4 regions of the Desulfobacter postgatei 2ac9 genome follow, and region 2 is predicted to be linked to each of the others. Evidence: predicted binding sites of a transcription regulator. Region 2 holds the regulator's gene; each other region holds the start of a gene.
The links. The regulator sigma-54, encoded in region 2, starts transcription at its own class of promoters, with help from an activator protein. The targets are predictions, from matches to a motif close to TNTGGCACANTTTCTGCTNT.
Positions count from the first base shown of each region.

Region 1 (7,818 bases), 260 kb from region 2:
ACAGAGACAAAACCATGGATATTCAACCCATGCACCTTGATACAGCCATTGTAAGCCCTGAGCGGCAGGAGGTAAATATATGTCGTCAAACAGAACCCTTGAACCTTCCTCTTTAAGTCTGAACGATCTGCCCTGGCAGATTGAATATAATAATGACCGGTGTACCCTGTGTGGTCAGTGTACCGCTGTGTGTCCGGTCAAGGCCATCTCCCTTCATCCGTTCCAGAAACGGATTATAAAGACGTCTGTGGGCAAAAATGCCGAGCAAAGTAATGCCTATGATACTTTTTACGGTATCCGGCAGGACACCCGGGTTGAAAATGCCTGCATCGGCTGCGCCATGTGCACTTTGGTCTGTCCCAATGATGCCATCCGGCCCAAGAAAAATCCGGGCCTGGACAGGATGAAATTTCATATTAACCAGCATGGTGTTCCCCGGCGCAGGGGTGGACGGCGCAACGACTCGGGATCGGTACTCGATAGAATCAAGTTTACCAGAATTTCCATGCTCACGGATCCGGCCCTGGATGCCGGGCGTCATGAATTTGAGATGCGTACCCTGTTAGGACGGGTGCTTCCCCCCAGGGAAAATATGAAACAACTGCGGGAAAAGGGCTGGATTCCACCGGTCAGGGAGATTTATCCTTTGATCATCGGCGGCATGTCCTTTGGCGCACTCTCCCCGACCATGTGGGAAGGCTTGCAGATGGGGGTTGCCTACCTGAACGAAGAGATGGGCATGCCCGTCCGCATCTGTACCGGCGAAGGGGGTTGTCCGCCGCGGTTACTGCGCTCCCGTTTTCTTAAATATGTCATCCTGCAGATTGCTTCGGGCTATTTTGGCTGGGATGAGATCATTCACGCCATCCCTCACATGAAGGAAGATCCCTGCGCCATTGAGATCAAATACGGTCAGGGTGCAAAACCCGGTGACGGCGGCCTTTTGATGTGGCATAAAGTCAATAAGTTAATTGCCGCTATCCGGGGGGTACCCCAGGGTGTCAGTCTGCCCAGTCCTCCGACCCATCAGACCCAGTACTCCATTGAAGAGTCCGTGGCCAAGATGATCCTGTCCATGTCCATGGCATGGGGGTTCAGGGTTCCGGTATATCCAAAAATTTCCGCCTCATCCACCTCCCTTGCAGTTATGAACAACCTGACGCGTAACGAATATGCGGCAGGACTTGCCATTGATGGCGAAGATGGCGGCACCGGTGCTGCATACGCCGTTTCCATGGACCATATGGGGCACCCCATCGCCAGCAGTGTCCGGGACAACTACCTGAATCTGATATCCATCGGCAAACAGAATGAGGTCCCGATCTTTGCCGGCGGTGGTATTGGTAAAAACGGGAACATTGCCGCGAATGCAGCAGCCCTGATTATGCTCGGGGCATCCGGGGTCCAGATCGGAAAGTATGTGATGCAGGCCGCAGCCGGCTGTGTAGGCACGGAAGAAGACCGGTGCAATGTATGCAACCTGGGCATCTGTCCCAAGGGGATCACCTCCCAGGATCCAAGGCTATACCGCCGCCTTGATCCCGAAGATGTGGCCCAGCGTCTGGTGGATATTTTTGTCTCTTTTGACACGCAGCTCAAAAAAATTGTAGCACCCCTGGGACGCTCCACCTCCCTTCCCATCGGCATGTCCGATGCACTGGGAATTGATGATAAAAACATTGCTGACCGCCTCAGTATCAAGTACGTGGTGTAAAGGAGGACGGGATATGAAAAGAAGCGACTATATTTTTGTAGCAGGTAAACGAGACGAAAAACGGATCTCCTCGCGGGTTCTTGAAGAGATTATTCAACAGCACGCCAAAAAGGGCAACAGAAAGCTTGAAATCCAGGCTTTTGGTCAGCACGGCATTGGCGGACGACTCTGGGAGTCAGCCCCCGACACGATGGAGATCCGTATCATTGGTCACTCCGGCCAGCGCACAGGCTCTCTGGGCACACCCTATACCAGAATAGAGGTCATGGGTCCAGCCTCGGATGATATTGGCTGGCTCAATGCCGGTGCTGAAATTATTGTCCATGGATCGGCCTCCAACGGAGCCATGAACGGCGCAGCCCAGGGCAAGGTCTTTGTGGGCGGCTGTATTGGCGCCCGTGGTATGACCATGACCAAGCGTAACCCCAGATTTGAACCCCCCGAGTTGTGGGTACTGGGGGCGGCAGGCGATTATTTCGGTGAATTTATGGCAGGCGGCATTGCTGTTATCTGTGGTGTAAACGCCCCTAATCCGGATCAGCTTCTGGGCTACAGGCCTCTGGTAGGCATGGTGGGCGGAAAGGTTTTTGTGCGTGGCCAGGCCCAAAGTTATTCCGACAAGGATGCCAAGGAAGTGGACCTTGATGATAAGGAGTGGGAATGGCTGACCCTGGGTCTTAAGGATTTTTTGAAGAAAATCAAACAGCCGGATCTGTTTAAAGAGTTGGCTGTACGAAAAGCGTGGCGGTTGTTTGAAGCCAAAAATCCCCAGGAAAAGGCAGATGGGCCGGATCGAAAGTCCATGTCGTGGTTCAGGGAGCAGATCTGGGATATGGAGCTTGGCCGCGGCGGTCTGATAGGAGATCTTCAGGAAACGCAAAAGGGTACCATACCGGTTATTACCAGAGGTGAGTATAGAAGATATGTCCCGGTCTGGGAACAGGGAAAATATATCTCGCCCTGTCAGGCATCCTGTCCCACCGGAATTCCGGTCCAGCAGCGCTGGGCCATGGTCCGGGCTGATAATATTGACGAAGCCATATCCATGGGTCTTGAGTACTCCCCGTTTCCGGCCACTGTGTGCGGTCACCTGTGTCCCAGCCCGTGTATGGCATCCTGTACCCGAAATATGTCCTATATGGCACCCATCAATGTTCGTCTTCTGGGGCAGGCTGCCCAGAATATCAAACCGCCAAAACCGGCCCAAGAAACCCATAAAAAAGTGGCTGTCATCGGTGGCGGCCCGGGTGGTATTTCTGCTGCCTGGCAACTTACCATGAAAGGACACACCGTCACGATATTTGAAGCCGGTAAGACCATTGGCGGAAAAATTTCTGCTGTAATTCCTGAATCCCGAATTCCTGCCGATACCCTGAATGCGGAACTTGACCGGATAAAGTCTTATATAAAGGATATAAGACTGGGAGAGAAAATTGATGCGGAAAAGTTCAATGAGATAAAAAACAGCCATGACTATGTTGTGGTGGCTGCCGGTGCAAAAAAACCCAGATCCCTTCCCATCAAGGGGGTGGAGCGGGCCCTCTTTGCCAATGATTTCCTTGAGCAGGCCAAGGCGGACAAGATAAAACCAGGCAAAAAGATCGTGGTCATCGGTGCCGGTAATGTGGGTTGTGATGTGGCCACTGAAGCCCATCGACTGGGTGCTGTTGATATAACCCTTATTGATGTCCAGAAACCGGCTGCATTCGGCAAGGAAAGAGAGGATGCCGAAAAATGCGGTGCTCAATTCCGCTGGCCGTTATTCACCAAAGAGATTAATGCCAAAGGGGTTGAACTTCAGAGTGGAGAAATTCTGCCGGCCGATACAGTGGTGATCTCCATTGGAGATGTGCCTGATCTCTCCTTCCTTGGGGAAGGGATTGAGCTTAATAGAGGATTTGTCAAGGTGGATGAAGCCGGTCGGTCTTCGGATGAAAAGGTTTTTGCGATTGGGGATGCTGTAGGTCCCGGACTTATCACCGATGCCATCGGGGCAGGCAGACGGACAGCTACGGTCATTGATCAGCTCCTCAAGGGCCAGGTGCCGGATATCGAAAGCCTTGCCCCCATGATCGATACCCGGCGTGTAAGTCTGACCTATTATAACCCCAGGCAGGATGCCGACAATATAGAATCGTGCGGTGAGGACTGTGCCTCCTGTGGAAATTGCAGGGATTGCGGTATCTGCGTGGCAGTTTGTCCAGAAGCGGCCATCAGCCGGAAGGAAAAGGAAACCGGTTTTGAATACGTGGTCGATGAATCCAAATGCATTGGATGCGGATTTTGCAAAGGGGCCTGCCCCTGCGGTATATGGGAACTTATACCCAACACGCCTCTGATGTAAACAAAGCAATAATTAGGATCAAATCAACGCGTTGATTTGATCCTAATTATTGATAACTGCAGAATTATTTTTACCAGAATAGCAATGCTGCCGTGGACCGAATGGACAGCGTGAACGCCTAAATCCGTTATTCAGGTTGATTTCATGTTTTGTTGTGGGCTGAATCCGGGGTGTCCGATGGACCAGATCAGCCCGTGGCGGTTATACCCAAATTCCTTTCTTTGGCGGATTGCCATACGAATCGAAAGAATCTCCATTCGTCTTCAATACTGCTTGGAGGTCTTCCACAGTAAATTCAAAACCATCTTCCTTTGCCATGGCACAAAATTTTTCCATTGAAAAACAGTTGTCGTACTTTACACGGAATTTGCGGTCATCTGCACCTTTATCTAAAAAAGCCTGAACGTTTTCTTCTGACATTTTACTTCTCCATTAATTAATTGGTTAAATAACTACAAAAAGAATGCAAACAGTGTTCCATTATTAATAAAAAATACCCGTATTTTTTATATCTTTGGAGTATCATTGTAAAAATTCTTTTTTTTATCTGTTTTTAAAACGGCAATAGTCGCTTGAAAATATGGCTTGACATTGTTTTGGCGTCGATGCTAATCGTAGCCATGCGCTGATCTTGGATATTGATACCCCGGTTCGACCCAAAATAACACATAAAAGTAATGAAATTGCGCCTTTTGACTTTCATTTAAAACATATAAATACAAAAAAGGAGTATTTGATGTGAAAAAGATATGTGGAATTAACATTTTTGTTCTTTTTATAGTGATGGTGTTCATTGCCCAGGCCTACGCCGACCAAGTGCGTGTTTCAGTGGCAAAAAGTATGAGTAATTTGTGCAATAATTTGATCGTAAAGTTTCAGGCGCAGCATCCGGATGTCAAAATTGTTCCAAATTTTGCGTCATCCGGCGCTTTGGCAAAGCAAATAGAGCAGGGGGCGCCTGCAGATATCTATATTTCCGCCAACCCGAAGTGGATGACATATTTGATTGAAAAGGGTAAGATTAAGACAGATACCGAAAAAATATTTGCCCACAATGCGTTGGTTTTTGTGGGTAAGTCAAGTACGAACGCCCATTCCATAGGCGATTTGCGGAAATTGACGCGTGTTGCGATAGGTAGTCCCAGCAGCGTGCCGGCCGGGCAGTATGCAAAGCAGGCGATGGATAAAGAGGGGATATATGATGAAATGCTCAAGAACGGACAACTGATCATGGCAAAAGACGTTCGCCAGGCGCTGATCTATGCCGATCGGGGAGAGACCGATGGTGCGTTTGTTTACAAAACAGATGCGATGCTCGCCAGCAGTGCCAAGATTCTGTTTGAAGTGCCCCGTGAGCTTTATAATCAGGTAACCTATCCGGCTGCAATGACAAAGGCGAGTGACGGGAACGCCGATGCCAAGCTGTTTTATGACTATATTGTTTCTGAAGCGGCCCATCCGGAAATGGTCCGGCTTGGTTTTACATTGCCCTGATATTGGTTATGGCAAGTGAGATTGCGATGTTGTCATTTTCTTCCCAGGATCTGTCTGCCATTGTGCTTTCCCTGAAGGTCGCCTGTTCGGCGACCTTGATTTCCACCCCCTTTGGTATTGCTTGCGGGTATTTTCTTGCCTTCGGCAAAACCAGAGGGAAAGCGTTGCTGGAAGGGATTATCAGTCTGCCGTTGGTTTTGCCGCCGGTTGTGGTCGGATATTTGTTGCTGCTCTCCTTCGGGTCCAACGGTATCATTGGTAAATTTTTGAACATGTTGGGTATCCAGGTGGTTTTTTCTCTTACCGGTGCGGTCATTGCCTCGGCGGTTGTCGGGTTCCCCCTGATGGTCCGTTCGATCCGTATCGGTATGGAGGCGGTGGACCAATCCTATGTTTCCGTGTCACGAACCCTTGGTGCGGGATGGTGGGACAGTTTTTTTACCATTGTCCTGCCATTGAGCGGCCGGGCGATTTTTGCCGGGATGTCGTTGATGTTTGCCAGAAATCTCGGTGAGTTCGGGGCAACCGTTATCCTTGCCGGCAATATCCCGGGGGTGACACAGACAATTCCCCTGGCAATCTATGAATATACCTCTGTTCCGGGTGGCGATCGGATGGCGCTGACGCTTTGTCTGGTCTCCATCAGCCTTTCTTTTGCCATCCTGCTTGTTAGTGAGGGCATAAACAGCAGGTTTGGGAGACGATAGCGGTGCAGTTGGATGTTGAGTTGAAAAAAAGTTTTAAGAATTTTACCCTTGATGTTGCCTTTCACCTCTCCTCACCAAGGACTGGAATTTTTGGCCCGTCAGGGAGCGGAAAATCAACGATTATGAATTTGCTGTCCGGTCTGGAGTTGCCGGACAGCGGTTATATTCGATTGGGTGATGCCGTTCTTTTTGATGCAAAAAAAAAGATTAATTTGAAGCCGGATCAGCGTAACGTTGGTGTTGTGTTTCAGCATGCCCATTTATTTCCGCACATGAGCGTTAAAAGAAATATCTTCTATGGATATAAACGGGTCAAGCTGGAAAATAGACGAATTGATCCTGATGGTCTTTTTAAGGTGCTTGGTATTACACAGCTTTTGTCACGAGATGTTTCTACACTGTCAGGTGGGGAGCGGCAGCGCATTGCCCTGGCAAGGACGGTTCTGTCAAATCCTCAGCTTATCCTCATGGATGAGCCGCTTTCGGCTTTGGACGAGGGGCATAAATTCCAGATTATTCCTTACTTGAAAAATGTCTTCGACAACTACGGTATTCCCATGATTTTCATCAGTCATTCGGTGCTGGAGATGCGGATGATGACCGATGAGGTTCTGATGATTCAAAAGGGTCGTGTTCTGCAGCACGGTGCGACTGAGGAACTGGTGAAAAAATCCTGGGGCAGGGGGCTTGAAAGTTATGTCAATTTGATTCATCTGGGTGGCGCGTCACCCTATAAGGATCTTTTTTTATATAAATGGGGTGACGCGCGTCTCATTCTCACTGAACCGGCAGAAGGTGAAAATAATCTTTTTGAACTCGATTCTCGTGATATTCTTCTGTTTAAACGGCATCCGGAAGCAACAAGTGCCAGAAACCTTTTGGAGTGCACTGTGACCGATATCTATAGCAGCGGAAATCGTGTGCGTGTTGAGCTTGTCTGTGGTAATGAACACCTGATTGCCCAGATCGTTCCCGAATCCGTACATGAATTGGGGATTGAAGAAGGCGCACTGGTGGTGGCGGCAATAAAGGCATCGGCGTTTAAGAAAATATTCTAAGTGTCCTTAGGACGAATTCCAACACCGGAAATTTCCCTTTCCGGGTGCCCCTGGTGTCAGGTTTGACAGATAGGTATCGATAATATCACAATTGCTGTGTTCGCCATCAAAAAACAGATTGATGACCGGTGTTGCGTACTGTTTCTGTATGGATTGGAATATTCCGGCGGTAATATTGCCGGGCATACAACCGAACGGTGCACAGTTAACCACCAGATCCGCCCCGGATTTCATGAATTCAATGGCCCTGCCCAATGTGATAATGGCTTCACCTTTAAAATCAATGGACAGATATCTTGATCCCTGGTTAATGGTCGTTTCGATATCCGGCTCCTCCCGTTCATCCAGAATCGGGCAGACCAGACGGGTCCAGACCAGCTCATGCTGGTGCAGATATCGATTCTGGAAAAAACTGTTGATCTGGCTCAGCCGGTTTTGGTGCCGGCTTGCCAGAAACGCCATATGGGAGGTGTACTGCAGCCATTCGCAGATGGGGGTAAG
Region 1 is NZ_CM001488.1:945,439-953,256, forward strand. It holds gene DESPODRAFT_RS04355 (class II glutamine amidotransferase domain-containing protein) at 1-116, shown strand, start outside; gene DESPODRAFT_RS04360 (glutamate synthase-related protein) at 80-1,714, shown strand; gene DESPODRAFT_RS04365 (FAD-dependent oxidoreductase) at 1,728-4,058, shown strand; gene DESPODRAFT_RS04370 (Nif11-like leader peptide family natural product precursor) at 4,260-4,478, opposite strand; gene modA (molybdate ABC transporter substrate-binding protein) at 4,797-5,552, shown strand; gene modB (molybdate ABC transporter permease subunit) at 5,561-6,259, shown strand; gene modC (molybdenum ABC transporter ATP-binding protein) at 6,262-7,317, shown strand; gene DESPODRAFT_RS04390 (acyl-CoA dehydratase activase) at 7,324-7,818, opposite strand, start outside.
Region 1: the regulator sigma-54 is predicted to act here: its motif matches at 4,521-4,540, upstream of DESPODRAFT_RS04370 (Nif11-like leader peptide family natural product precursor).

Region 2 (7,818 bases):
AGAAAACCGTCTGAGATGTTCAGGGTGTCCGACCTGAAGGTCTTATCTTTAATGTAATGATAAAATCCGCGCTTGGTCTCATTTCCGGCAGGATCCCGGGCTTCTACCAAAATACGGGTATCAGGTCCCTGGGTGTGGGACAGAGCAAAGAGGGCTGTAATTACCATAGGGTCATTAAATACACCGGAATATCCGGGAAAAAAATTCTCCCCTACCCTGACGCCGCTTTGAACATTTTCTTCATCAAGTTTGTAAATCACAAGGCCGACCCCGCCCTTGGACACATTATGCTGGGAGGTTAAAACCTGGAATCGGGGCGGCACCGTATCAATGATCACCGGCCGCTCTTCGTAAAAGCGGTTGCCTTTGGTCCATTTACGCCAGGCATAATCCGTTACAACAATCCGGATAACGGCCTGGCCGTCGCTCATCCCGTATTTACCCGTCTCAACGGGAATCACAAAGGTATCTGACACGATTGCATTATCACTGAACAAAGAGAGAATGGAAGCGGGTGGATAAGATTTATCCAAAAGGACTTTTTCATTATCTTTTTGCACTATGGAAACAGTGACATGCCTCAAACCGGCCCCTTTATCCGTTGCGGTCATGTTTATTTCATAGGATTGTTTCAGATACCGGGAGGGCAAACTGATATCAGCTTGGGGGAGATCGCCCTCATATTTGCAAAACAGAACCCAGCCCACAGGCACGACAATTGCCAGAAATACAATCAGAAACAGTGTCCTTTTCATCAAACAACCTTATTTTTCAAGAAGTTAGACGACCACATTAAAAACGAATTTAGGATATCAGCAAACGCCTTTCTTATCAAGGAATTTTCCCCGGCACTGATCCACCTTGACATTTACCCGGACGAATAATAATTAGGGCTATCATCATTTGTTTTTTTTTGTTTGAAGGATAAGCTCTATGACAAACTTTTTTTTTGACCTGACCCATAACAATCCAGATCGTTTTTTTCTCATTGCCGGACCCTGTGTTATAGAGGATTTAGACACAAGCCTTGGCATTGCAAAATACCTGAAACAGGTCACAAGCGACTTAGGTATTCCTTATATTTTCAAAGCATCCTATGACAAAGCAAACCGCACTTCGGTTCAGTCATTCAGAGGTCCCGGCCCCGAACGCGGCCTTGAAATCCTAAAACAGATCAAAACAGAACTGAACATCCCTGTTCTTTCGGACATTCACTTGCCTGACCAGGCGGAAAAATCTGCACGAGTACTTGATATTATACAGATCCCTGCATTTTTATGCCGACAGACAGACCTGATTTTGGCCGCCTGCAGGACAGGTAAACCTGTAAATATTAAAAAAGGGCAGTTCCTTGCACCGGCCGATTGCCGGAATATCGTTGAGAAAGCCGAATCTACAGGGAACCGTGACATTGCGATCACGGAACGCGGTACTTGTTTCGGATATAACAACCTTGTGGTGGATTTCAGATCCATACAGATTCTACGGGAATTGGGCCTGCCCGTAATTTTTGATGCCACCCACAGTGTGCAGCTTCCCGGCGGCAGCGGCAATGCATCGGCAGGGGAAAGACAGTTTGTAGCACCCCTTGCAAGGGCCGCAGTGGTCTGCGGTGCCCACGGCCTGTTCATGGAAACCCACCCCGATCCGGACAAAGCCTTGTGCGACGGACCGAACTCCATCCCCTTAAGTCAAATGAAAAATCTTTTGACCCATCTGGTTAATATCAGAAAAGTTGCAGGACCGTCTCTATGACAACACCATTGGCAGATATCCGGCTGCTGCTTTTAGACGTGGACGGGGTCCTCACCGACGGCAGCATTACCTATACAGACACAGGTGAACAGATCAAAAGCTTTAATGTCAAAGACGGTCTAGGTATTCGCCTGCTCATGGAGGCAGGCGTTGAGGTGGGGATTGTCACGGCAAGGATCTCCGGGGCCCTGCGCCACCGGTGCGACAATCTGGGCATCACCCTGGTTGTTGACGGTACCAAGGACAAGGCCAAGGCATTGGAATCCATATCCGCAAACACTCAAATCAACACCGCACATATTGCATTCATGGGAGATGACCTGATAGACCTGCCCGCCATGACCCGGGCCGGATTTGCCTTTACAGTGGCCGACGCCCCTGCTGAAGTTAAAACCCGGGCAGATATGATTACGGATCTGCCCGGGGGAAAAGGTGCTGTCCGCCAGGCTTGTGAAGCCATTCTCAAAGCCAAAGGGCTTTGGGAAAAGTCCGTTTCAAGATTTTTGTCATGAAAAGCGTCGGCAAAAAGAACCTGATACTGCCCCTGGCTGTGCTTTTAGGCCTCATTCTTGTTGGCGTCGGTGCTTATTATTACATCAACCACCTGCTCACCACGCCTATCAAGCTTGAAAATATTGAGCTGGATGACAAGGCTGCACTTAAACTTAACGCCCTTGAGCAGATTTCCAAAAAAAACGGAATTACCGAATGGAAGCTCAAAGCATCCAGCGCCACCCTGCTCAAAGACCCGAAAAAAGCGGTCCTTGAAGATGTGGACATTATTTTTTACACAAAGCAAAATGTACAAGTTCACCTTACAGCAACCCGGGGAGAACTCGACACCAGTACCCATGACATGATCTTATCAGAGAATGTTACTATCCGGTATCAGCAATACACCCTGACAAGTGAAACATTGCATTATGCCAAAAAACCGCATATAATACGCTCTGATTCAAGGGTTACATTTGATGACGTAGACTCCGTGATAAAAGCTGACAGCATGGAGATCCGGCTAAACCAGGATCTGATCATCTTAGAAGGACACGTAGAAGGACAATTTAGTGAAAATAGTCAGAATACCAATAGCTTATAATATTTCTCTGGTTTTGTTGCTGGTGCTGTCGTCTCTTTTTGCACAGGTATCCTTTGCAGCCCAGCAGAACGCAACTGCTGAGAAAAAACAGCCGCCGACAGACCTGAAAATTACTTCGGATAAAATGGTCGCCGACAAAAACCAATCCATGGTGGAATTTATCGGAAACGTCAAAGCGATTCGGGCGGACAGTGTGCTTTTAGCAAATTCGATCAAAGTATTTTTTCATACTTCAAAAACCAAAAAGGAAGGCCAATCAAACGTCAAACGGATTCTTGCCACGGGGAATGTGGAATATACCGAAGGGGAGCGCAAAGCGTTCTCGGATCAGGCGGATTATGACACCGCAGATGAAATACTGGTGCTCACAGGGGAAAAAGCCCGTCTGCTTACGGGAAAAAGCTGGATCTCCGGCAAAAAAATAACCCTGTTTAAGGCCCAGGACCGGGTGGTTGTGGAAAGTACCGAAAAAAACAGGGTTGAAGCATTTTTTGATGCCGAAGATCAGGATGGTTCTTTATAAATGAGCCGACTGGTACTGGAAAAACTTGTAAAGACCTATGGCGGTAAAACCGTGGTGAATCAGGTCAGCCTGACCGTTGACCAGGGTCAGGTCACCGGGCTTCTAGGACCCAACGGTGCCGGAAAGACCACGACCTTTTATATGACCGTGGGCATGATCCGGCCGGACAAAGGCACGGTCCATCTTGACGGGGAGGATATAACCCGCTACCCCATGTATGTCAGGGCCAGAAAGGGCATTGGTTACCTGCCCCAGGAGACCTCTATATTTAAAAAACTGACTGTCAGGGAAAATATAACGGCCATTCTGGAGGTTATTGACAAAAAAGTCGCTGACATCAACCGGAAAGCCGAAACCCTGATGGAAGAACTTGGGATACTGGCCTTGGCCGGACAAAAGGCGACTTCCCTGTCCGGTGGAGAAAAGCGCCGTCTGGAAATTTCAAGGGTTCTTGCCACAGACCCCTTGTTCATCCTACTGGACGAACCCTTTGCCGGCATTGATCCTTTGGCTGTTATTGATATCCAGCAAATCATTTCCCAGCTTACCGACAAAGGCATCGGAATATTGATTTCCGATCACAATGTCAGGGAAACATTAGGCGTATGCAACACAGCTTATATTATGAGCCAGGGTATGGTTATGGAATCAGGCCCTCCCGAAAAAATTATTTCAAGCAAAGTAGCCAAACGCATTTACCTGGGAGACAATTTTAGACTTTAATCATGGAACTTGGATTACAACAAAGCCTTGCACTGACCCAGCAGCTGGTCATGACACCCCAGCTCCAACAGGCTATCAAACTGCTTCAGCTCTCCAGGCTTGAACTTGCCGAAATGATCCAGCAGGAAATGGAGCAAAATCCGGCGCTTGAAGAAATCTCCATTGATGAGGCCTCTGACAAAGCCATCACGGCCCAGGAAACCGAAACCCGGACAGCTGAAATAGAAGCCCCTGTCAAAGAAGTTACCATTGAAGAGCGGGTGCGCTCGGATACGGACTGGGAAAACTATATCAATGAATATAACTCCACCGGTAGAATCTACATGGAGTCTGAAAACAGTGAAGCGCCCAATTACGAATCATTTACATCCGAGAAACAAACCCTTGAAGCCCATTTAAAGTGGCAGTTGATGCTTTCGGATCTGCCGGACGAAGAGGAGCGACTGGGTCATGTCATCATCGGCAACCTGAACCGGGACGGATATTTATGCGCCGACGTGGAGGAGTTGGCCCAGAGTGCCGGGGCCGATATTGAAACCGTTGAAAAAGTGCTGGCTGTACTCCAGACCTTTGACCCCCCCGGCGTGTGTGCCAGAAACCTGTGCGAGACGCTTTTGATTCAAGTCCGGCAACTGGGCATTGAAAACGATATCATCACCCGGATTATTACGGATCATCTCAAAAATCTTGAAAACAGAAACAGTAAAAAAATTGCCAATGCCCTTAAAATTTCCGTTGAGGATGTGCGGGCTGCAGTAAAAATCATCCAGTTTCTTGAACCCAAGCCCGGCAGAAAATTTGCCACGGAGGAACCCGCCTACATCACCCCGGATATCTATGTTTACAAAGTCGGGGATGATTTTAAGATTGTGATGAACGATGACGGCCTTCCCAAATTAAAAATTTCAAGATTCTACAGGGAAGCCGTAGCCACCGGCAAAAAAATACCCAAGGAGACCAAGACCTATCTTAATGAAAAGATGCAGTCCGCCTCCTGGCTGATAAAATCCATTCATCAACGCCAGAAAACCATCTATCTGGTGATGGAAAGCATCATCAAGTTTCAAAGGGATTTTTTTGAAAAGGGCATTGCCTATCTGCGGCCTTTGATTTTAAAAGATATTGCCGAAGATATTGAAATGCATGAGTCTACGATCAGCCGGGTGACCACAAACAAATACGCGTACACCCCCCAGGGACTATTTGAGTTGAAATATTTTTTCAACAGCTCCATAGAACGGGGGGACGGACCTTCCATGGCATCGGCCAGCGTCAAGGAGAGAATAAGACAACTCATTGACAATGAAGATCCCAACGCACCCTTAAGTGACGATAAAATCGCCGCAATTCTGCAGGAATCAGATATTCAGATTGCCCGGCGAACCGTGGCAAAATACAGAAAGGTACTCAATATTCTGCCGTCCAACAAACGCAAACAATTATAGGGAGAGCTCATCTATGCAAGTCACCATCACGTTCAAACAGATAGAAGCATCCGATCCCCTGAAATCCTATGTAAATAAAAAGCTTAAACGGTTTGACAAGATGCTGGAGGGTCCGGCCGAGGCCAATGTTGTCTTAAGCGTTGAAAAAATAAGGCATATTGCCGAAATAACGTTAACCAGCGGCTCGCTGAACATCCATGCCAAGGAAGCGTCCGAAAGCATGTATGCCGCCATTGATATCCTGGCGGATAAAGTCAAAAGCCAGATCACAAAACACAAAGAAAAGATAAAGAAACACCTGTTGGGCAACAAGTCAAGCCTGACCGATACCCGTGAGTTCAGCATTGATGAGCCTTTGCCCGGGGACGTGGTTGATATTATTGAAGAACCCCTTGAAACAAAACCCATGGACATTGAGGATGCGGTGATTGAACTGGCGTCGGGCAAAAAATCTTTTTATGTATTCGTTAATGCCCGCACACAAGAGGTCAATGTGATTTATAAACACAATAACGGAAAACTGGGACTAATTGCCCCCCAAGGATAGGATGGCCGGAGCCAATGAAAATCAGTGACATTCTAAAGCTGGACGCTATTATCGCAGACCTGAAAGCCAAAAACAAACCAGAGGCCATAAAAGAACTGTCCCAGGCTGTTTCTCCGGTGGCCGGGGCCGAAGTCGAAGATATCACAGCGGTCCTGCTGGAACGGGAACATTTAGGCTCCACAGGCATCGGCGGCGGCATTGCCATTCCCCACGGCAAGTTGGAGACGGTGAAATCCATTGCTGTTGGATTTGGGCGCAGCATTAAAGGTATTGAGTTTGAGTCTCTGGATAACCGGCCCGTCCATCTTTTCTTTCTGCTTCTGACACCTGAACACTCCACAGGCGGTCATCTGAAAGTTCTTGCCCAGATTTCAAAGCTGCTGAAAATGGATCAGTTTAAAGAACGACTGTTGGCAGCAGGTTCAACAGAGCAGATCCATCAGATCATTCTGGAAAATGACGAAGAATTTTGACAATGGAAAAATTCAAGGTTTATATCATCACCGGCATCTCAGGTTCCGGGAAGACAACGGTTGCCCAGGCATTTGAAGATGCATCCTTTTACTGCATCGACAACATGCCCATGGAGCTTGTGCCCAAGGTGCTTGAGCTGCTGTTGGGGGAAAGCGCCAAAGTCAAGGGCGCAGCCTTTGTGATGGATATGCGGTCAAAAACTTTTTTAAATACATTTGTTTCAGGCGTCTCTGCTTTAGAGGAGATGGGCGTTTCTCCAGTCATCATATTTCTTGAGGCAGATACCCAGACCCTGGTCAAACGGTTCAGTCAAACCCGCAGGCACCACCCGGTGGGTGATAAAAAGAACCTTCTGGAGAGTATCAAGTCTGAAAAACAAGGCATGGCCTCCATCCGCAAGCTGGCCCACCAGATCATTGACACCTCTAATTTCAATGTTCATCAGCTTAAAGCAGAAATACACAACCTTGTATCCAAGGAGACCGGTTTTGAAAACTTGATGAAACTGAATATCATGTCTTTTGGTTACAAATACGGCATCCCGGTGGATGCGGATATTGTGGTGGATCTGCGTTTTCTGGCAAATCCCTATTTTGTGCCGGAACTCAAAGCCCATGACGGAGAATCCGATGCGGTAAAAGTCTTTGTCCTGGAAAACCCGGAGACAAAAACCTTTTTAAAAAAATATAACGACCTTATCGACTATCTCATTCCTTTATATAAAAAAGAAAACAAGGCATATCTAACACTTGCATTGGGCTGTACCGGTGGCCGCCACCGTAGTGTCGCCATTTCCCGGGCCGTATTTGAACGGCTGATGAAAAAGGGGCTGAACCCAAGCTTGCGGCACAGAGACATTGACAGAGACATCAAAGAAACATAACAGGCAAACTATGACAGGAATTCTAATTGTCACCCATGCGAATCTGGGTGCAGCATTAATTGATACCTTGGAGTTCATTTTAGGGACCAAGCAGGAAAAACTCGGGACCATAGCCATAGACATCAAAGAGGATCCGGAAATCTTACGCAACAAAATCAAACAGGGCATTAAAGATGTCTATTGCGAAAATGGCGTTATTATTTTAACCGACATGTTCGGAGGTACACCTTCAAACCTGGCCTACGCCTTTCTTGAAGAAGGAAAGGTGGAGGTGATTTCAGGCGTCAACCTGCCCATTCTTCTCAAAGCCGTAACAACCCGGAAGAAGATGGATATTAAAGCATTGACCGCAGCCCTGATTGAACACGGGAA
Region 2 is NZ_CM001488.1:1,207,556-1,215,373, reverse strand. It holds gene DESPODRAFT_RS05535 (M23 family metallopeptidase) at 1-755, opposite strand, end outside; gene kdsA (3-deoxy-8-phosphooctulonate synthase) at 934-1,755, shown strand; gene DESPODRAFT_RS05525 (KdsC family phosphatase) at 1,752-2,267, shown strand; gene lptC (LPS export ABC transporter periplasmic protein LptC) at 2,264-2,851, shown strand; gene DESPODRAFT_RS05515 (LptA/OstA family protein) at 2,820-3,374, shown strand; gene lptB (LPS export ABC transporter ATP-binding protein) at 3,375-4,097, shown strand; gene rpoN (RNA polymerase factor sigma-54) at 4,100-5,542, shown strand; gene hpf (ribosome hibernation-promoting factor, HPF/YfiA family) at 5,556-6,089, shown strand; gene DESPODRAFT_RS05495 (PTS sugar transporter subunit IIA) at 6,104-6,562, shown strand; gene rapZ (RNase adapter RapZ) at 6,565-7,446, shown strand; gene DESPODRAFT_RS05485 (PTS sugar transporter subunit IIA) at 7,457-7,818, shown strand, end outside.

Region 3 (7,818 bases), 1.1 Mb from region 2:
GAGCAGGGCAAGGTCCCGTTCGCTGAACATTTCTTCATTAACCCGGTTGACCAGTTCTATGACACCAAAAATTTTGTTATCGGTTTTCAACGGCGTGGCAATGATGGAACGGGTGTTGAACCGGGTGTATTTATCCACCCTGTTGCTGAATCTTTTGTCCTTTGTTACATCATCAACCACCAGTGGATTCCCTGTTTTCATGACATATCCTGCAATCCCCTCACCCTTGGGCAGTCTCACCCCCTGCAGACGCCTGCTGTTGGTACCCACCACCACGGAAAAAACCATGTCACCGGTTTTGGCGTCCTTGAGCAGGATGGACCAGTGGCAGGGTTGAAAAATGCAGCCCACCTGGTACAAGACAATATCCAGAACCTGCTTGACGGTTTGGGCCTTGGACAGGGATTTGCCCATCTCAAAACCAATGTCCGGGGGCAAAAGTCCGTCCTCGCTTAAGGGGGTATCCTGTGTTCGGCTCGTTGGGTCCCCCTGGTAATAATATTTTGTGTTGGCCCGGGACAGTTTGATGTTTGCCCACAGTAGGTTTTCCTTAAGCTGGTCTACCGTTGGGAAAACAAACTGGTAAAAGGCTGAGATATCTTCGATTTCCTTGTTCATTTCAAGAATACAGTTGATAATATTGACTTTTTCCGGATTAACGCAGGTTTCCACCTCCGGGGCAAGGATGGGAGGACGGATGAAATCAAAGGACCCCATGCCCTGGGTCCAGCATAGGAAATCCGCCATAGATACAATGGCAATCAATTGTTTTTCATTCTCAGTCAGGTCGTGGTTCTCAAAGGATTGGTGGTGGTATTTTACGGCCAGTACCAGGTTTTCGGGAAGTTGCCACCGGGTGCAGAAAAAGGCCCCGATATCATCATGGCCCAGACCGATTTCAGATCTTTCCTTTTCAATAACAAGGTCTGTGGATTCCGACAGATTTTTAATAAATTCGCCATAGCTGCGATGCCCCTGCAGATCTAAAAATATTTTTCCAACATCATGGAGCAGGCCTGCAGTATATGCTTCTTCCGGATTTGGGTATTCAATTTTTTGGGCTATTTTCATACTCAGCACCGCAACAGCAAGACTGTGGCGCCAGAACATCAGGCGGTCAAACTCTTTTGTATACCCGGTTTTAAATATTTTTTCAAAAATAGCGATGCTCAAGGCCAATTTTTTAAGTTCATCAAGGCCCAGGATGACAACTGCATCCGACAGGGTGGTCACCTTTCGGCTCAAACCGAAAAATGCGGAGTTGACCAGCTCCAGTACGCGGATGGAAATACCGGGGTCCGTCTCAACAATTTTTGCCACCTCCTCCAGGGATGCTGTATCGTTTTTTGATACTTCAAGCAGTTTAGCGGCTACCTGTGGAAAACTTGGCAGGGTATCCCGGTCAAGGGTTAAGACTGCCTGTATATCCGATTGGGAGGGAAGGTTAAGTTTATCAGTCATTTTGATGGACCCTTTTTTTTAAAAATGTCCTGATTGAAAATCAGGAACAATAGGCCTGAATCAGGCCTGGATATAGGCATCAATTTCCGGATACCGTATCCTGAATGCGTTGAATTCATTCAGTGTCCGGTGATCAGATGGATCAAGTACCAGTAACCGGTCAAAAATTTTCGCTGCATCAATAATCTTATTTTGTTTGTCCCCCGGCTCTGTTTCGATCAGACGCAGTTGCCCCAACAGGGCAAATTTGTCTTCAGACACAGACAACACCTGATCATAATAATGTCTTGCCTGGGCGAATTGTTCCATCTGCAAACAGGCATCTGCGATCCGGGTTTGGGCGATGGCTATATTCATTCCGGCTGCCATGGCTTTTTCCCACAGCTGTTTTGCCTTTTCGTATTCCTTGTTGCCCCGGGCACAATCTGCCAGCCCGTCCATTGCATAGACATTCCGGCAATCAACTTCCAGAATCCGTTCGAATAGAGCCTTTGCATTGGCAAAGTCTCCCTGTCTGCGGTAAAAGTTAGCCAGTGCGCCGATGGCTCTGGGATTTTGGGGCTGTTTGGCTACAAGCCTCTCAAGCAGCGGGCCGGCCAGGTCAAATTCCTTGAGGCGGACATATATGTTGCCAAGACCTGACAGGGCAAAGGGATCATCAGGATTCAGCCTGATCGATCTTTCATATATTTGTCTGGCAGTGGTAAAATCCCCTTTTTTGGTCAACGCATCCGCCAGCCGGGTCATCACCAGGTAGTTTTCAGGGTGGGTGTCCAGGGCCTTGGTCCAAATTTCAATGGCACTGTCCAGGTTGTTGGTGCCCCTGTATGCATCGCCAAGACCGGACATGGCAAAAGGATTAAGCGGATCTGCCTCAAGGCAACTTTGATAATATTTTGCAGCGGTTTTAAATTGTTTTTGCATTCGCTTGACATCACCTAACGCAACCAGGACATAAGGGTTTTTAGGTGATACTTCCAGGGCGGCCAGTAATAAGGGTTCCGCCTGTTCCGGCTTTCGAATGCGAATAAGGTCTCGGGCATTTTTGCATAAATTCAATGCCGTGACTACATTAGCTTCATTTTCTTGTTTTTTTTCTTTAACACGCTTCTGCATTGGCTGTATGCCCAATCAAAATAAATATTAGGTTCAATTGAAGTACTCGGTTTAAGAATTCGATTAACCAAATATTTAATCGTGCGGTTGAGTTTTTGTCAATCAATATTCTACATAATTGTTTTTCCAGGGTATATTCCACTGGAAAGACCCTGCATGAAATTTTAATGCCCTTTTGAGCGCTTGCAAACACTTATTTTCGTTTCTTAATTATCATTTTGTGTATGAAAGTACAAAAATGTGTTAACTTTTGTGCTTTAATTTTCTATATATGTATGAAATAACATTAATGTAATCTATTTTGTCCCAAAAATGTTATTTCTCTTGTGGGGTGTTCTGAAAAAATAAATTAAAATATTTTAATAATTTCAAATATATATATTAAAATATCAAAAAAAATAATTTCTGGCACCCCTCTTGCTCTTTACAAAGCGTAAGTTGTTTTAACGCACATATTAACAAAGGGAGTAAATATGAAAGAAGTTGTGGCAGTGATTAAACCGTTTAAGGTGGATGAGGTTAAAGATGCGTTATCCAAAATCAGTATTAACGGTATGACTATTTCGGAAGTTAAGGGATTTGGCCGTCAGAAAGGACACAAAGAGGTATACCGAGGTGCAGAATACCAGACAGATTTTGTACCCAAAGTTGAATTGAAAATTTGTGTTGCCGATGACCAGGCTCAAGCCGTGGTGGATACAATAGTAAAAACAGCGAAAACAGGGAAAATCGGTGATGGTAAAATATTTGTTCTTCCTGTGGAAAATGTTGTTCGTATTCGTACAGGTGAAACCGGAACAGAAGCTTTATAAAATTTAAATAATTGATATTAATTAAGGAGGTTAAAAAAATGAAGTATGCACTGATGATTCTGACTTCGTTGGCTTGCACCATCACAGCAGCATGGGCCGGTACAGACGATGCCCCGACAGTGGTCTCTAATGCCGAAGCAATTCAACTGGTCCAGACCCATGCCGACTATGTCTGGACCCTTGTTTCTGCAGCCCTTGTTTTCTTTATGCAGGCCGGGTTCGCCCTGGTGGAAGCAGGGTTCACCCGTGCCAAAAACGCTGTAAACATCATGATGAAAAACCTGATGGACTTTGCCATGGGCTCACTTGTCTTCTGGGCCATTGGTTTTGGCCTGATGTTCGGTACCTCTAAAACCGGTTTTTTCGGTACCACCGGATTTTTCCTCAGTGATTTTGAAGTAGGTGGAGACCCCTGGGTACTGGCTTTCTGGATGTTCCAGGTAGTGTTTGCCGCAACGGCTGCCACCATTGTTTCCGGTGCCATGGCTGAACGTACCAAATTTACGGGATATCTTATATATAGTGCCGTTGTGAGCGCATTTATTTATCCCATTTTCGGTTCCTGGGCATGGGGGTCGTTGTTCAATGGTTCCGGCTGGCTTGAAGGCCTCGGGTTCATTGATTTTGCCGGCTCCACGGTTGTCCATTCCGTTGGTGGCTGGTCGGCCCTGGCAGGCGCCATTGTTCTTGGCCCTCGGCTTGGAAAATACACCAAAGACGGTGGTATTAAACCGATTCTTGGTCACAATATCCCCCTGGCCGCCCTTGGTGTGTTTATCCTGTGGATTGGTTGGTTTGGTTTCAACCCGGGTTCCACCACTGCCGCAAATAAAGACATTGCAATGATTTTTGTAAACACCAACCTGGGTGCAGCTGCGGGCTGTATTGTAGCTATGATCGTTTCCTGGATTAAGTTTGGAAAACCTGAAGTGGGCATGAGTTTGAACGGTGCCCTGGCAGGTCTGGTGGGTATTACTGCCGGCTGTGCCAATGTTACGCCTGGTTCCGCCATCTTGATCGGCGCCGTTGCCGGTATTCTGGTTGTCTTCTCCGTACTGTTTTTTGATAAAATCAAAATCGACGACCCCGTTGGTGCGATTTCCGTACACGGCGTCTGCGGTGCCTGGGGAACCCTTGCTGCAGGTATCTTTAACATCGGCGGCACAAGCATCAAAATTTTGTCCATACAGTGCATTGGTATTGTTTCCTGCTTTGCATGGACATTTTGCACGGCTTTTATCCTGTTCAAAATTATTGACTCTACCATGGGCCTAAGGGTATCTGCGGAAGAAGAGATAGAAGGGCTCGACTCTACAGAACATGGTGGTAATGCATACCCTGACTTTTTAGGTAGCCATTAATCATGCCCCAGGCTGCTGTTTCGGAACTTTCGACAGCGGCCGCGCATTTTCCTCCTATGCAGGCAAGAATAATGTACTAAATAAAGTTAACGCAACCACCTGCATATTTGCTTGGCGTCCTCCTTACGCGCGAGATGCCTAAAGTACCTGCCGCCTCCCTCCCTCTAAGGCGGCAGGTACTTTTTCAATATAATATTATTGTGCAACTCCAGAATATGGGAATGATGCGCAGAGCCTGATTTTTTGGAAGATGCCCGATTCTGTGAGACAGGGGTCAGGGCAAAGGCATTTCCGGCAACTGGGTGCATCCGGGCATCATAAAAGCCGGTTTAATAATATGATGCATAGCCAGACAATTCAGGATATCCATGGCATTGCCGGTGACAAAGGCGAACATACGGATTCTGTTTTCAACAAGCCGGGTCGCATAGGGTTCCGAAATTGCACCGCAAACCAGAGCCTTGACTTTTTCACGGTTTAAAAGCGCTGCCAGGGCAATGATATCGTGCGGTTCGAAAACTTCATATTTCTTGCTATGAATGCTTTGATTTTCAATGTCTGCAATTAAAAGGGTTTTTGCGGCATCAAACACAGGCGAAACCCGGTTTCCCCAAGTGGTAATCGCAATTTTCATGATCTCCTCCTATTAGGACTCTTTTTTGCGAGCATTAAAAATGCAAAGGTTGTGCCTTAACAGACCCAGGGGGACAACTGCGGCAAACCCCTGTCTGATCTGTATGTTTTTCAAGCGACAGGTCCTGGGAATATCGTGATTGTTGCAAAAAAGAGACTTATATACGTTTTCGGTTGCATGGATAAATCTCTTTTACAACTGGATTCCCAGTTTTTTAATGCGCCTGAACAGGGTGCTTTTGTGTATTCCCAGGTCCCGGGCTGCAGCATTCCGGTTATTGTTGTTCCGTTTCAACGCGTCCGTAATCATTTTGGTTTGTGCGGCAGCCACCGGATTTTTATTTTCACCGGCTCCCGGTCCTGATTTGGCCGCAAGTGACGGCGGCAGATGCGCCATGGTGATGAACTCTTTGGCGCACAAGACAAAGGCATGTTCAATGATATTTTCAAGCTCCCTGATATTTCCGGGGAAATCATGAGCCATGAATGCGGCAAGCACCTCAGGAGAAAGTCCCTGGATCATTTTGTTGCGGCGTAGATTCAACCGGGAGATGAACTGGTCTACCAGGTAGGGAATATCTTCCATTCTATGACGCAGGGGCGGCAGAGAGATTTTAATAACATTGATACGGTAATAAAGATCCTGACGAAATTCCTTGTTTTCCACCATGGTTGTCAGGTTTTTATTGGTGGCGGCAATAATTCTGACATTGGATTGCTCTTTGGCTATGCCGCCAAGGGGTGTGTATTCGCGTTCCTGAAGTACCCGAAGCAACCTGACCTGAAAGGCCGGGCTTGTGTCTGCGATTTCATCAAGAAAGATCGTACCGTTGTCTGCTAGGGCAAAATGGCCGGGCTTGTCTTTTACTGCATGGGTGAATGCCCCTTTTTTATATCCAAACAGTTCTGACTCCAGTAGGGTGTCCGGCAGGGCGCCGCAGTTGATGGCCACAAAAGGGCAATCTTTTCTGTGGCTTGTGTTGTGAATGGCCCTTGCCATTAACTCTTTTCCAGTACCAGTTTCTCCTTCGATCAGAACGGATGAATCGCTTTCAGCAATCTGGGGAAGGATATTGAAAATATTTTTCATGGCACTGGAGTTGCTCACCATGTCACCCACCCGGACGCCTCCGGTCAGTTCTTTTCTTAACGCTTCCACCACAGAGTGATCCCTGAAGGTTTCCACCCCGCCCAGAACCTCACCGTTTTTATCAATGAGCAGAGAGGTGGATGCAGTTATAGGGATTTTTTTTTGTTGGGTGTTAATAATATATGCGGAACTTGATACAAATGGTTTGCCCTGATCCATTGTTTTTTTCAGGGCACAACCCTGTTCACACATGTTGGAACGGAAAACATCCCAGCAATGGCAACCTATGGCATCCTGCCGGCAGATGCCGGTAATTTCTTCGGCAGCCCTGTTAAATGAGGTGATTTTCCAGTTGTAGTCAATGGTAAAGACCCCGTCCGAAATTGAATCCAGGATGATTTTTGTGGTGTCTGTGTTTAACGGGGTATTTCTATCGTTTTGGGACATGTGGAGAAATCCTTTTATATTTATAAGCTTAATTAAGCATATTAATCGCTTTTTTGCAAATGTTATATATGGATTTCTTCAGCCCAAATCGCATAATTGCACCGGGTGCTTTTTCCTTATTGAAAGCTTCAGGCGTTAAAATTTTGAAAATGATCGCAATTATGCAACCCTATTTTCTGTGTGTTCGGCTGTGATGGATTTCGAATCTGCAACTAACAGCTACGGGCTGACCCGGCCAGCCAATCATCATCCAGGTTCAATCCAAAACAAAAAAAAGATAATGCTTTATGCCGGTTTTTTGTACTGTCACTCTTTGGTCCTGTTAGCGCTTTCTTGAAGTCATACTCTCTTTTTTCCAAGAAATAAGCTTCTTAAATCAACTCAGCAAATCTTTTTAAAAGAGAAGCCGAATATGGTGTTTCTTCCATTTGCTCGAAAAGGTACTCAGGTTCAAAATTGGCGGATTTAACATCCTCTAATAGATTCTTAATATAACTTTTAGTCGCAGCTGAATTTGCCTCAGGATGGAATTGAACCCCCCAGGCATTTTTACCAATTCGAAATGCCTGATGCGGCTCAAATTCGTTTCGGGCTAAAACAATTGCATCTGGAGGCAATTGAATAACACTTTGGGAATGAAACAGGTGAACTTTAAACCTGTCTGGCAATCCTATAAATAAAGGGTCATTTTCACATCTATGAGATCCGGAAACGTTTTCCCTGTTTTTATGATCGTAATAGGCTTCATTTAATCTTAATCAGCTCGTACTCCCGGGTCCCCAGGCCGATCTTTTCGGCATGGGCCAGGCAGCTTTGCCATTCAGACTCCGGCCGATTATTGGTAAAATGGTCGTGATGGTCATGGAAGTCACCCTTGGCCAGATTCTCGGCCAACTGG
Region 3 is NZ_CM001488.1:2,319,494-2,327,311, forward strand. It holds gene DESPODRAFT_RS10620 (HDOD domain-containing protein) at 1-1,461, opposite strand, end outside; gene DESPODRAFT_RS10625 (tetratricopeptide repeat protein) at 1,522-2,577, opposite strand; gene DESPODRAFT_RS10630 (P-II family nitrogen regulator) at 3,051-3,389, shown strand; gene DESPODRAFT_RS10635 (ammonium transporter) at 3,428-4,750, shown strand; gene DESPODRAFT_RS10640 (NifB/NifX family molybdenum-iron cluster-binding protein) at 5,025-5,384, opposite strand; gene DESPODRAFT_RS10645 (sigma-54 interaction domain-containing protein) at 5,577-6,920, opposite strand; partial or broken gene DESPODRAFT_RS10650 (glutamine amidotransferase-related protein) at 7,292-7,642, opposite strand; gene DESPODRAFT_RS10655 (DUF362 domain-containing protein) at 7,665-7,818, opposite strand, start outside.
Region 3: the regulator sigma-54 is predicted to act here: its motif matches at 2,982-3,001, upstream of DESPODRAFT_RS10630 (P-II family nitrogen regulator).

Region 4 (7,818 bases), 860 kb from region 2:
GATGAGGAAATGAGATGAGGACGAATAGATGAAACAAATTGTCGGCGTTGCAGACATGAAAGTAAGCAATAATCCCGCAGATGATGTGATCACTTACTCTCTTGGATCATGCATAGGGCTGGTTATTTATGATCCGGTCGTAAGAGTCGGGGGGATTCTTCACTATATGCTTCCGGAATCCGCCATAGACAAAGAGAAAGCCGTCCAAAAACCATTCATGTTCGCAGATACCGGCATCCCTCGCCTGTTTAAAACCGCTTACGCAATGGGCGCAATGAAGCCCAGAATTAAAATATTTGTCGCAGGCGGTGCTGAAATCCTTGATCAAAATGGTTTTTTTAATATCGGAAAACGCAATTATCTGGCGTTAAAAAAAATGTTTTTTAAGAACAGGGTGATGATAGACAAGCAGGAAGTGGGAGGTAACATCAACCGCACGGTTCGAATTGAAATTGCATCGGGGGATATTTTCCTGAAAACATCAGGATCCAAGGAAGTGAAGATATGACATCACTGGAGAACATGATCTGTGAAATAAAGGAATTAACGCCAATGCCGGCGGTTGCTAACCTATTATGGCCGAATTCGGGGTCAACATGCATGAAGTGAAAATTTTATTAAAAATGGCTCAATGAAACTAAAGGGAAGCAAATGTCTTATTCAATATTGATTGTAGATGATTCAATGCCGATGAGGACCGTTTTGAAACGATCTCTTGCAGCTGCGGGATACGGCGGTTCCAGGATACTTGAAGCCTCAAACGGGAAAGAGGCGTTAACGGTACTCAAAGGAGAGTGGGTCGATTTGATTATGACCGACTACAACATGCCCGAAATGAATGGGCTCAGCTTTTTAAAAACAGTAAAGACCGAAGCACTGTTCAAAGAAATTCCGGTTATTGTTATTTCAACCGAGGGAAATGATTCAAAAATTAAAGAATTTATAGATACCGGTGCTGCCGGTTATATTACCAAACCGTTTACCCCTGAGGCGCTCAGAGATTTAATTGTCAGTATAATTGGAGAGGCCGATTATGAAGAAAGTATTGATGACAGCGATAACGAATTCGATTTCTGAAGTTATGGAGACCATGTTTTTTATGCCGGTTGAAACAGGTCCTGAAACGATTTTAAATGAGTCCGGCATCGACCTGAATACAGCATTGGCATGTCGGTTGAATTTTACCGGGGATATCTGTGGAAATATAGATCTTATTTCACCGGCACCACTGGTAGCAGAACTTGCATCCAATTTTTTGGGCGAAAGCAAAGATGAACTGACTTGGGAGAAGCGGTTTGGGACATTGTCTGAAATGCTTAATATGGTGTCCGGGAATGCCTTAAAAAATGTAAAATGCACGTTGCCTTTTAAGATCGGCATCCCCGGAATGATTACCGGTACGGATCTTGATGGCTGTGCAACATGCACGCTGGTTGAAACCATGGATTCGAAAATGGCTATTTTACTGTCTACCAGTATGAGTCAATAACGGCAAAGGGCGTTTCAATGTCCAATGAAATTAAAATAAAAGAAACCATATTGGATGTTCCGACAGTGTTTTCTAAGGATGATATCCTGCGGGTTATTAACAATTTACCGATTGCGGTCGCGGTGATTGACGCGGACCTGAAACTGGTTTTGGCCAACAGAATGGTCTGCATATTTGTAAATAAGAAGGATAATCAACTCGTCGGGCTTGTAGGTGGGACCGCCCTTGGCTGCATTCATCACGAAGATGCCCCTGAGGGCTGCGGATTTGGGAAAGAGTGCAGTAAATGTAAATTGAGGATGACAGTGAATGATACCTTTGAAAATACCAAGGGGCATTTTCAGGTTGAAACATCCATGACCTTTAAATCCATAGGGCGCAGGCATTTAAGAATAACGACCCAACCCTTTCAATTACAAAAAAGAACAGCCGTTTTACTGTCAATTGAGGATATTACAAACGCAAAGAACTATGAGCGCGCAAAAATAGAAAAGGAAAAACTGACAGCGGTGATTCGAACCGCAGGCGCCATATGCCACGAAATTAATCAGCCTTTAATGGTAATTTTAGGTTTTTCAGAATTATTAATTGATGAAATCGCTGATGGACAAATCCAAGAAGAAAATGTTAAGGAAATTAGAGACCAGGCACAACGGCTGGCTGAGATTACAAATAAGCTGATGGCTATCACCCAGTACAAAACAAAAATGTATTTAAGTTCGGAAATCCTGGACCTTGACGCAGCATCTTCTATTAATATCTCAGACCCCAACCCAGACAAGGAGAAAGAATGATGGAAAATAAAAAAATATTAATCGTTGATGACGAACCCCCCATTTTAAGATTGCTTTCCCAGGTATTTACCAAAGCCGGTTATGAGGTTTTCACCGCAGAAAATGCACGGGATGCATTAAAAATCATCGAAGAGAATAACATTATGGTCATGTTTTTTGATTTAAATATGCCGGTGATGAACGGTATGGAATTATGTAAGAGAGTAAAAAGCATTAAGCCCATGTCTATTATCTATGCCATTACCGGCTATGCCTCTTTATTTGAACTGTCGGAATGCCTTGATGTCGGCTTTGAGGATTATTTTAAAAAGCCGGTGAATGTATCAACACTATTGAAAACAGCTGAATCCGCATTCGAAAAAGTGAACCGCTGGAAGAAAATGTAAGAGTTTTAAATATCTATTGAATATATTGTTAAACAGTTTGATTGTCACCCTATATGATCTGACTCGACTCAGGCAGTGCAATTTTTGTAACTGCTGTTGTAGTTTTCGTAACTTTTTTTTCTTATTCATGAAGTATTTATGTCTAAACTCGCTGAAACGGGTATTTCCTTACACTGGCATGATAACTGCTTTCATTTCAAGCGTTATGAATATTTCAAATACATTAACAAAATTGTTGTTGCCTTATGTGCCGGCGTACTTTAGAAAAAGAATCATCCGTGGCCGTCTTCCTGATCTTCAAACCAATCTGGACGACATCACCTTTTGTGAGGCATGCAGTATCGAAGAGTATATGTCCTGTTTCAGGCTGCTGCATGATGTTTATGTAAAAGCCGGGTTTATTGAACCTACCTCTCCCCCATTGAGAATTATCCGGCACCATTCTAATCCCGAAGCAAGGGTCTTTATGGGCTGCTTGACGGATAATCAGGCTGGAAAAACGCCCATATATACTGCAAGCCTATTTCCGGATGATAAACAAGAAGGCCTTCCCATGGATATTGGATTTAAACCTCAGGTGGACGAGTTAAGAAGCCAGGGGCGCCGCCTTGTTGAAGTCGGGTGCCTGGCATCACATCCGTTATACCGAAAAGGGAATAAACATATCCCTATGCTGGGGAACCGTCTCCTAGTGTCATATGCGATTAACACCATTTGCGCGGACGACTTATTAATTACGATTCACCCAAAGTATTTAAAAATTTACGAAGATATCCTTTTATTTGAAAAAATCGGACAAATTTCCTCCTTTTCCTATGTAAACAATAACCCTGCCGTGGCCCTTCGCGTGGATCTAAATACAGTCGCACAAAGATTTAAAGAAATTTATGGTAACATGCCAAAAAAGAAAAACCTGTATCATTTCTTTTTTGAATCAGGATCAACCCCCATTGAGCTGCCCTTTGAAGAAAATGAAGATGAAGAGAAGGTGAAAAGATATTATGGGGCAGATATGATCGAGCGTGTTATCGCATATTCAGCAACCGGGCAGATTCTTCCCCTGACTTCCGGCTGAAGACGGCATGTTCGTCTTTTCAGCCTGCATTTTATTATATGTAGCATCTAAAATTTTATTTCAGCAGTTAAATACACCTGATCGTTGTTTTGAAAACGGCCTGGAATCGTCTCCTCGGTTCCATCAAACCATTCCCCGCCGATTTCAAATATCACCGGCGTCCAGAAAGATAAACGGACCTTGGGAGTCAAAACAGTCGCATCTCCTGACAGGTCATAATAATAGCGGCATTCCACTCTTAAATCTCCATTGAAAAAATCCTTCCACAGGGTGCCGTTGATGGCCCGTGTTGTCTCCTTGGCCCAGACAATCCGGGTTTCGTAGTCCCGGATCCGGCTGATCAAAACCTGGAAATTGGCATACCAGTCGTTTACGCCGCTATAATCAATTCCTGCCATAGCCTGAAACACGGGTTTTCGAATCCGCTCCAGGTCCCGGGTAAAATAACTGGTGTGATCAATATAGGCCAGATCACCTCTCACCCCGAAAGAATCCAATGTAGTTTCAAATTCAAAACCGAAAATATTTTGCCGGTCATGAATGAGAAGCACCGACTTCCCGGTGGCATTTAAAAAATATGCCAATTGAGATGTTGTCAGATTGCCTGCAGAAAGCGGAAACCCCACAGGGAGATGAAGAAGGGTATCCGGTGTTGGCAGATCTTCCCTGGCAGACAACCAGCTAAGTGCCCAGTCCAGGCGTTCAACAATGCCGGACAAACGAATTCCGCCTTCGCTGTTTCCCAGAGAATCAGAAGGGTCTTCTTCCATAAGCGGTATCCCGTCCGCTCGCCCGAATACTGCCCAGTCTGTTCCTATAAGATCGTATTCCGATTTGACAAAAAACGGAACAAAAACCCCGGAAATGGTTAAATTGCCGGCATAAACCTCCATGGAAGCCATGGGAATGGGACGTTTGCGGTCCTCCCGGCGACCGGAAAGATCATCACGAAAATCCTCGGGATTCAAATTATCCAGCGGACTGTAGGCATCAGTTTTACCCCACCGGATGATCTGGTTGCCTATCTTCATATTAAACCCGTCGCCTCTGAAGTTGAGATAGGCCTCACCCAGCCGGATATCCGCATCTTCTTTCCAGTCTCCATCATTGCCATAAGAAAAATAATCTGCATCCACAAAAAGCACTGCACGCCACCGGTCCCCATGCACCAGGCGTGTTCCGATCCTCACCTGGAAATGATTTATCATATCGTCTTCTGAATTATTGTCCTCACTTACATCATGGGCAAACTTGTTGTGCACTTCCCCCGACAGCTTAAACAGGCCTTCATCCTTGTCGCTATCCCGTGAGCTTTCCCCGGCCCATGGGTTACTGGTGTCATCCGTACGTTCATCCCCCTCTTCCAAAGACTTCACCGACTGACTCTGAGTTGAATCGGTAGACTGGCAAATCATTATGGGATTGAAACAAAATGCGGATTGCGGACATAAAAAAAACAGGAAAATAAAGCTTGATAAAATAAAAAAACCGTAGCGATATCTTGATAAAAGGGGCATTAAATGGCATTTTGAAGAATAATAGGTTCTACTGATTATGTCTCATATATCCCTTGGTAAAAATTTCATCAGGAATGCCGCGATTATATCCTATTTCATCGGTCTTCAGCAGTGTACGATGGTTTTTATTTAAATCATTCATTTCTGCATCAAGGATCGTCCAGATCCCCTCGATTTTCTGAATTTCTTTACCGGTGAGTATCTTATGAAGTCTGTTCCGTTTATCATAAAACTCGGTCTTAATGGGCAGATAGATCTCTTTGACAACCCATGTAACCCGTTTTCCATATTGGGAATCATCTGTGGCTTTGGGGATGCTTTCAAGAACCCAGCAGTCATGGTCATCTAACTTTTCTTCTCTTAGGACCGTATGTACGTCCTGGTCCACTTCCCTGGACTGCAGGTCTTCGTAGGTATAATCCGTGTTGACAAAACGATTGGATTTCTGACTGGAGACAATCCGCCGCACCCTTTGAAGTGCCGGCAGGTAGAGGAACTGATCATCGTCACTGGCTTTGTTTTCCCAGGTTAAAAAAGCAGTTCCCTCTATATCGGCAGGAGAGGTAAAGCGTATATAGCTTTTAGATACATTCCCGTATTTTTTAACCACAGTGATCAGGCTTCTGAATCGCTTTTTGCCTCCCTTGTCGATCAGCAGCATACGGATTTTTAAGGTGGCATCCTGCCCTTGATCCCGGTCCACCACCTTCTGTGCGATCTGCGCACCATCCATAGCCACTGCCGGACATACCCAAACCAGCAATACAACTATAATAATAAAGGTATAACCTTTGATATTCATTATTCTTTGTTTGCTTCCCAAATTAAATATCCGGTCGATACGCTTCTTCCAATCCGGTAAGCATAAGGTCATACATGCCTGCATCGGTGTGCTTCAGATTGACCAGCAGTTCATGAATATCTGCAAAATAGGGAACCCTCTCACCATGATATTGTACAGGATCTCCGATTTGGTGGAATAAAAATCCATATTTTTTCAGGGCATAGAATAATTTTTTTTCAGTGATCATGTACCAATGGGTCAGCCCCTGTCGCAAACTTTCATGGAGCATCACCTGGTAAAGCCCCAGGACAATGATAGGGTTTTTCCTGCCCGCCATCTCTTTTGGAATGCTCCCGTCATCGGGCAGTATCCCGCCTTCTTTTTTCTTTAAATAAGACTCCACGCCATACATGCCGTCCTCTTTACGGCGCCTGAGGTCTTTGGTTACCGTAAGTCTGGAAATTTCGCCGATTTTGTCCGGCTCAGGTTTTTCCCCCGGTAAACTTAATTTTGTGGCATGTTCAATGGGAAACCCTTTGTCTGAATGGCGCACCAGGCGTATGGTGCCGACCACGGAATCTGTTTCATTCAGGCAGGCAAAATGGATCGACTCTTTTTCGTATTCATCCGTTTCCAATCCACCCGGATGGTCGGCTCTATCTTCAAACCCGAACTCCTCCACATAGACTTCATACCTCATCCGGAAGGTATCTTTTAAGACATCATCATCTATGACTTGACCGAAACGAAATTTGTCGTAGGTAAGGCTTTTGGTGATCATCTTTATTTTACCCTGGGTTACTCTTTTTTTGTGTGAAAATTCTATCGAAAGTCACTGTACTATCGTGTATTTTTTAAAATTATTTGTCAAGCGCTTTCCCCTGAGAGCACAATGAAACATAATCACCGGGTATAATTTTAACCTTGTCTTTAGCGATATCCGATGGTATTTTGAAAAATTCATTTTGTTTACACGTTTCCAACAAAGATACTTTAATTCCAGACAATTCTGGATTTAGACAAAAAAATACGATGCCAAAATTTTCAAGCCACTTAGAATCCTATGATATCCATTCCGCCTCAGAATATTATGACCAGGCATTTTCACGAAATATAGGATTATTAACCCGGGCTGAACAAAAAAAATTAAAAAGAGCAAAAATTGCAATTCCAGGCATGGGTGGGGTTGGCGGTCTCCATTTGATCACCATGGTTCGCTCAGGCGTTGGCAACTTTCATATTTCTGATTTTGATGTTTTTGAACCCGTTAACATCAACAGGCAATATGGGGCACATACCGGTTGTTTTGGAAAACCTAAACTGGATGTCATGAAAGAACAAGCCCTTCTTATAAACCCTCATATAAATATTAAAACGTTTCCCCATGGAATTAAACCGGATAATATTGACGCATTTTTAGAAGGGGTGGATGTCGTTCTTGATGGGCTTGATTTTTTTTGCTTTGACATCAGGCGGCAGCTTTTCAAGCGGGCCAGGGAAAAAGGGATTTATGTCGTAACTGCCGGCCCTATGGGCTTTAGTTCCGCGCTTTTAGTCTTTGCTCCGAACCAGGGAATGGGATTTGATGAATATTTCAATATTGTTGAGAATATGAGCCCGGAAGAGAAATCTTTGTCATTTGCTCTTGGTCTGGCGCCCAGGGCAACCCACATCAAGTACATGGATTTTTCAACAGTGAATCTGAAACAAGAAGCAGGCCCTTCCCTAAATGTTGCCTGCCAGATTTGTGCGGGAATGGCCGGAACGGAAGCG
Region 4 is NZ_CM001488.1:2,062,954-2,070,771, reverse strand. It holds gene DESPODRAFT_RS09495 (chemotaxis protein CheD) at 29-508, shown strand; gene DESPODRAFT_RS09490 (response regulator) at 652-1,077, shown strand; gene DESPODRAFT_RS09485 (chemotaxis protein CheX) at 1,034-1,489, shown strand; gene DESPODRAFT_RS21040 (histidine kinase dimerization/phospho-acceptor domain-containing protein) at 1,795-2,283, shown strand; gene DESPODRAFT_RS09475 (response regulator) at 2,280-2,669, shown strand; gene DESPODRAFT_RS09470 (N-acyl amino acid synthase FeeM domain-containing protein) at 2,875-3,744, shown strand; gene DESPODRAFT_RS09465 (DUF1302 family protein) at 3,792-5,111, opposite strand; gene DESPODRAFT_RS09460 (outer membrane lipoprotein-sorting protein) at 5,290-6,063, opposite strand; gene DESPODRAFT_RS09455 (PEP-CTERM/exosortase system-associated acyltransferase) at 6,086-6,826, opposite strand; gene DESPODRAFT_RS09450 (ThiF family adenylyltransferase) at 7,078-7,818, shown strand, end outside.
Region 4: the regulator sigma-54 is predicted to act here: its motif matches at 2,842-2,861, upstream of DESPODRAFT_RS09470 (N-acyl amino acid synthase FeeM domain-containing protein).